Regions from separate parts of the Staphylococcus sp. acrmy genome, predicted to be linked through region 1. Evidence: riboswitches for the same ligand, from Rfam matches in the RefSeq annotation. Region 1 holds a riboswitch; each other region holds the start of a gene.

Region 1 (2,209 bases):
TGTATGGCTTAGCACAAGGCTTATTGAAACTTGGCCAAGATTTAGGTATTGAAGTTCGATTAAATGCAGATGTACAAGAAATCATTATCGATCCTAAATTTAAACGTGCAGATGGTTTACGTGTGAATGATGAAATCCATCGCTTTGATAAAGTGTTATGTACTGCAGATTTCCCGTATGTCGCACAACACTTGATGCCATCCCATGCACCACTGAAGAAATATTCTCCTGAAAAGGTAGACAACATGGACTACTCATGTTCAGCTTTCCTTGTCTATGCCGGCATAAACAGAGAACTACGCGATAAAGTTCATGTTCATAATGTTGTATTCGCCAAAGACTTTAGAGGCAATATTGATGATATCTTTAGTGGTAGAATGCCAGATGATCCTTCTTTATATCTTTATTTTCCAGCGGTAGAAGATGATGAGCTAGCGCCAAAAGGCCAAACTGGAATGTACGTGCTTATGCCTGTCCCTGAATTGAAAACAGGCGAAATAGATTGGAATGATCCAAATGAAATCGAACGCGCCAAAGAAGTTGTTTATAGCAAAATAGAAACAATTGAAGAACTTAAAGATGTGCGCAAAGATGTGATTTCAGAAACAATCTTTACACCATTAGACTTTGAAAGTCGTTATAACGCAAAATTTGGTACGGCATTCGGCTTAATGCCTACATTGACGCAAAGTAACTATTATCGTCCGGCTAATGTGTCGAAAGATTATAAAGATTTATACTTTGCAGGTGCAAGTACACATCCTGGTGCAGGTGTTCCAATTGTCTTAACGAGCGCTAAAATTACGGCAGAAGCCATGTTAGAAGATATTAATAAAGGGATTTAAATACTGAATAGTTAGATTAAATCTGAAAATTATAAATATTGACAATATTTTTCGTCCTGATAAAATAAATAGTAATTCGAAAGAACTTATCCAGAGAAGTGAAGGGATTTGGCCCGATGAAACTTCAGCAACAGGCTTCACATATAAAACAGCACTGTGCTAATTCCAAAGAGGTAACGCCTCACAGATAAGTGTCGTGTACAAAATAACGCTATATGCCACTTGGAAAAGTGGTGTATAGCGTTACTTTTATATCTAAAGGAGGATGAAGATGGTCATTTCAAAGAGATTAGCCGCTATACCGGAAAGTTACTTTGGCAAAACGATGGGACGCAAAGTTGAACATGGATCTTTACCACTGATAAATATGGCAGTGGGCATTCCTGATGGCGAAACGCCTAAAGGTATCGTTGATCATTTTGCAGAAGCAGTGCGTATACCCGAGAATCAAAAGTATGGAGCGTTTCATGGCAAAGAATCATTTAAAGAAGCTATTGTGAATTTCTATCAACGTCAATATAACGTAGATTTACATAAAGATGATGAAGTGTGTATCCTATATGGCACGAAGAATGGACTCGTCGCTTTACCGACGTGTGTCGTTAACTCAGGAGAGAACGTGCTATTACCTGACCCGGGTTATACGGATTATCTAGCAGGCGTGATGCTTTCCGACGCGAACCCCGTACCACTCAATTTATCGCCTCCTGACTATCTACCAGATTGGGACAGTGTTGATAAAGAGACTTTAGCGCATACGTCACTGATTTACCTTACATATCCAAACAATCCAACCGGGTCTACTGCTACGTCAGAAGTGTTTGATGAAACCATTAAGCGTTTTAAAGGAACGCAAACGAAGATTGTGCACGACTTTGCCTATAGCGTATTTGGCTTTGATGCGAAGAACCCAAGCATTCTTGCTTCTGAACATGGGAAAGACGTCGCAATCGAAATCTTCTCCTTATCAAAAGGCTATAATATGTCAGGTTTCCGTGTCGGATTTGCAGTAGGAAACAAAGAGATGATTCAAGCGCTTAAAAAATATCAAACCCATACCAATGCAGGAATGTTTGGTGCCTTACAAGATGCGGCAACGTATGCATTAAATAATTATGATGATTTTTTAGAACAACAAAATGCTACGTTTAAACGTCGTCGTGATGCTTTTGAAGCACGCCTAGCTGAAGCACACTTACCTTTTGTACATTCAAAAGGAGGCATTTATTCATGGCTACAAACCCCTCCAGGATATGACAGTGAAACGTTTGAACAGTATTTATTAAAAGAGAAATCCATTTTAGTCGCACCAGGTATTCCATTTGGAGAAAATGGCCGTCATTACGTTAGAATCTCCTTAGCAT
Region 2 (2,209 bases), on a different contig from region 1:
TAATTAAGCTTGTACTGCATCTTTCAGTACATTGACTTTATCTAATTTCTCCCATGGTAATAACACATCGGTACGACCGAAATGACCATAAGCTGCAGTTTGTTTGTAGATTGGGTGTTTTAAATCTAACATTTTGATAATGCCTGCTGGACGTAAATCAAAGTTTGTTCTCACTGCTTCTACGAGTTGTGCTTCTGTCACTTTACCAGTGTTAAATGTATCAATCGCTATTGAAACGGGTTCAGCTACACCAATCGCGTAGGCTAATTGTACTTCACATTGATCAGCTAATCCGGTTGCTACGATATTCTTCGCGACATAGCGTGCTGCATATGCTGCTGAGCGGTCAACTTTTGTTGGATCTTTACCACTGAAACAACCACCGCCATGACGTGCATAACCACCATATGTATCTACAATGATTTTACGCCCAGTTAAACCAGCGTCACCTTGAGGTCCACCAATTACAAATCGGCCTGTTGGATTAATAAAGAATTTAGTATCTTCATCAATAAGTCCTTCTGGAACTGTAGGATAAATGACATGTTCTTTAATATCGCTTTGAATTTGTTCTAATTCAATATCATCCGCATGTTGTGAAGATACGACGATTGTGTCGATACGTTTAGGTTTATCATTGTCATCATATTCAACTGTTACTTGAACTTTACCATCTGGACGTAAATATTTTAAAATGCCATCTTTACGTACATCTGATAAACGTTTCGCAAGTTGATGTGATAAGAATATTGGTAGAGGCATATATGTTTCTGTTTCGTTAGTCGCATAACCAAACATTAAACCTTGGTCTCCTGCACCAGTCGCTTCAATTTCTTCTTCTGAAATATCATTTCTATATTCGTATGCTTTGTCTACTCCTTGAGCGATGTCAGGAGATTGTTCATCAATAGCTGTTAATACAGCCATTGTTTGATAATCGTAGCCATATTTAGCACGTGTATAACCAATATTTTTAATCGTTTCGCGTACAACTTTAGGAATATCCACATATGTAGAAGTTGAAATTTCCCCTGAAATTAAAGCCATGCCAGTAGTTACTGTAGTTTCACACGCAACACGGGCATTTGGGTCATCCTTTAAGATTTCATCTAAAATAGCATCAGAGACTTGGTCAGCAATTTTGTCCGGGTGGCCTTCTGTAACTGATTCTGAAGTAAATAAACGTTTATTATAAGTCATGATTGGCTCCTTTTTTCTTGTATTTACGAAAATTCTCTTTAAAATTATGAGCTAAAAAAATAAAAAAGCCTTCTTCACTAATAAGATAGAGAGAAGGCTCAGATACGTCCATTCGCTCTTATCGTTCAGACCATATTTGTCTGCAAACGGTTTGGCACCTTTCTTTAATAAAAAAGAGGTTGCTGGGTTTCATTGGGTCCATGTCCCTCCACCACTCAGGATAAGAGAATCCGCTAAGAACTATACTACCGAATTCACTTATCAATGTCAATTTTGTTTTTTAATGATTTTTTGTCTTTTCCATGTGGAATAATCGTTGTATTGTGTTATACTACTTTAATGTAAAGGCTTACACGAAATATTTATAATTTGATGTTGGAGGGAAAGGTATGTCAGTAGATACATATAGCGAAACACCTAAAATTAAACACTTATTAGAAAAAGAAAGTTCATTATTTCAACTTTCTACTACTCAACTTTATTACAAGATTTTAAACAACAACGAAGGCGAATTAACAGAACTAGGTGCTGTTAACGCAAGCACTGGTAAATACACAGGACGTTCTCCAAAAGATAAATTCATCGTAACTGAACCTTCTTACAAAGACAATATTGCTTGGGGCGATATTAACCAACCCATCGATGAAGAAACATTCTTAAAACTTTACAATAAAGTTTTAACTTACCTCGATCAAAAAGATGAACTTTATGTATTTAACGGCTACGCTGGTAGTGATAAAGATACACAATTAAAATTAACAGTGATCAATGAACTTGCATGGCATAACTTGTTCGCACAAAATATGTTCATCCGCCCTGAATCTAAAGAAGAAGCTCAAAATATTAAAGCTAACTTCACTATCGTTTCAGCACCATATTTCAAAGCTGACCCTGAAGTAGACGGCACTAAATCTGAAACATTTGTTATTATTTCATTCAAACATAAAGTCATTTTAATTGGTGGTACAGAATACGCTGGTGAAATGAAAAAAGGTATCTTCTCAGTTAT
Region 3 (2,209 bases), on a different contig from region 1:
ACAAGATTAAAACAAATGTATAGAAATAGTACTTAGCACACTCATTAGTCGTTGGTTTAGTGGCACTATTGCGGTAATCCGCTTCCATTATTTTCGTTTGAAATTCGTTACTTTTAGAAAATGATATAAGTTCGGTGCCCAATCATTAAAGTTTAATAAGAAACCGTCATGTCCTACATTGTCTGGCACAAAGAAATGACGATGATATTTAAACCGCTCCCCTACTGCTCTCACTTGGTCATCTGGATACAATAAATCATCTGTAAAGCCCATCGTAAGTACTTTAGTATCTAAAGATTGAAAGACCTCATCTACGTCTACACGGCCACGGTCGATATTGTGGCTATCTAAGACATTCAACATTGTTAAGTAACAGGATAAATCATACGTTTCTTTAAACTTATTACCTTGGTAGCGTTGATAACTAACGACCTCGTCTGGAGAGAAGCGTTGATCATAACTTTTAGACGACCGGTACGTTAGGAAGCCTAATTGACGTGCAATACTTAGTCCTTCTTTACCTCCAAGATGAATGGCTTCACGCGCAATTTCATTAAATGCTCGGCTATAGGAGGACGTTTTATCAGTGGCTGCTAAGATAACCGCTTTATCAACTTGGAACTGGTTATTATAGAGTAATTCCATCACCTGCATGCCACCTAGACTTCCGCCGATTAAGATGTTAATTCTTTCGAAGCCGAGTTCTTGAATGCCCTTTTCAATCGCTTTAGCAATATCTCTTAGTGTTAATTGTTTCGGAAAATGTGTATCCGTTACGGGAGAGCTTGAGCCGAATGGGCTACCGATAACGTTAAATGTAAGGAACTGATAATCGTAGATAGGCATATAGCCACCGTCGATAATTTCACGCCACCAACCAGGATGTTCATCAGTACCATACGTTAAATGATTGCCGGTTAGCGCATGACAAACGACTACAAGTGGTTGACCTGAGTATCCTACATGTTCGTAGCGTAATTGTAGATTCTCAATCATTTCACCTGATTCTGTTCTAAATCGTCCTAAGTTTAATGTGTCTACCGTATAATGTGTCATACGCTTTCCTCCTCTGGATAAAAAAATCACTCCATACTCTTTAGAAGTATGAAGCGATGTGCTTATTACTTATCATTCGAGTATCTCGTTGGTTGTAGCACCGTACATGAATGCCGGTTGCTGAAGTTTCATAGGGCCGCGTCCCTCCACTTCTCTCAATAAGTTTATATTGTTTAGTTTTTACACTTTGTAACTGTTTTGTTTAAATTTATTTTATCTAATTACATTTGTAACTTCAATAGCTAGCTGTAGGATTCTGCCTTTTAAAAGAAAAAACGTAAACCAGCAATGAATGCGATACCTATTAGTATGGTAATCGTCAGGCTACGTGTAATGAGTGCAATGAAAATGGTCGGAATCGTTGCAATGATAAACGGAATATTGAGTGTGTAACCTTGTACGCCGTCTTGTTGGACGATGATGCCATCTAAGATAAGTGCCGTGAATAAGGTAATGGGTATAAATGATAACCACTTAATTACCGTTTCTGAAAGTTGAATACGTGAAATCATAAGAAACGGGATAACGCGGACGATTAGCGTTACGAGCCCACATAAAACGATTAATATTAACGTATGCCAAGATGTCGTCATTTATCCATCACCACCCCTAATGTTGCTGCAAAGATTGATGCGATAAGAATCGCGCCGTATGAAGGTATAAACCAACTTAGAATTAACATCATCACGATGACACTCGCAATTAATACAAGATACACTTTGAGTTTTGAACGTGTAATCGACTCAAATTGTGCCATTGCTAGAAAGATGAACATCGCCGTAATAGCGAAATCAAGTCCCAACATCTCTGGATTAGAGATATATTTACCGAATACTGCGCCGGCCACACTTGCAAGCGCCCAAAATACGTAAGCAGTTAAGTTTAAACCGTGTAACCAACGATCGTTTATCTTCTCCCCTTTTAAATGAGGTGTAACCGCTACGCCAAATGTTTCATCGGTTAAGATTGACGATAAGCCTATACGGTTCCAAACGCTATAATTTCTATAACTTGGCGCTAATGTCATTGATAATAGGAAAAAACGTGAATTGACGATAAAAGTGGTTAATACTATGGCCGAAGTCGGTGTACCTGCTATGACAAGTGCGCAGATGATAAATTGCGCTGCTCCAGCATAGACTAGTAAACATAG

Evidence for each region. Region 1 has a riboswitch for S-adenosylmethionine ahead of FH144_RS00215 (aminotransferase class I/II-fold pyridoxal phosphate-dependent enzyme). Riboswitches for the same ligand answer to the same signal wherever they lie in the genome.
Region 2: linked by a shared signal. The riboswitch ahead of metK (methionine adenosyltransferase) and the one ahead of FH144_RS00215 (aminotransferase class I/II-fold pyridoxal phosphate-dependent enzyme) in region 1 are both predicted to bind S-adenosylmethionine.
Region 3: linked by a shared signal. The riboswitch ahead of metX (homoserine O-acetyltransferase MetX) and the one ahead of FH144_RS00215 (aminotransferase class I/II-fold pyridoxal phosphate-dependent enzyme) in region 1 are both predicted to bind S-adenosylmethionine.

Annotation. Positions count from the first base shown of each region.
Region 1 covers NZ_JALCVE010000001.1:46,421-48,629, reverse strand. The annotation lists gene FH144_RS00220 (phytoene desaturase family protein) at 1-845, shown strand, start outside; SAM riboswitch class I at 929-1,039, shown strand; gene FH144_RS00215 (aminotransferase class I/II-fold pyridoxal phosphate-dependent enzyme) at 1,117-2,209, shown strand, end outside.
Region 2 covers NZ_JALCVE010000006.1:64,546-66,754, forward strand. The annotation lists gene metK (methionine adenosyltransferase) at 4-1,200, opposite strand; SAM riboswitch class I at 1,316-1,427, opposite strand; gene pckA (phosphoenolpyruvate carboxykinase (ATP)) at 1,590-2,209, shown strand, end outside.
Region 3 covers NZ_JALCVE010000007.1:17,100-19,308, forward strand. The annotation lists gene metX (homoserine O-acetyltransferase MetX) at 88-1,056, opposite strand; SAM riboswitch class I at 1,123-1,221, opposite strand; gene FH144_RS08390 (AzlD domain-containing protein) at 1,320-1,649, opposite strand; gene FH144_RS08395 (AzlC family ABC transporter permease) at 1,646-2,209, opposite strand, start outside.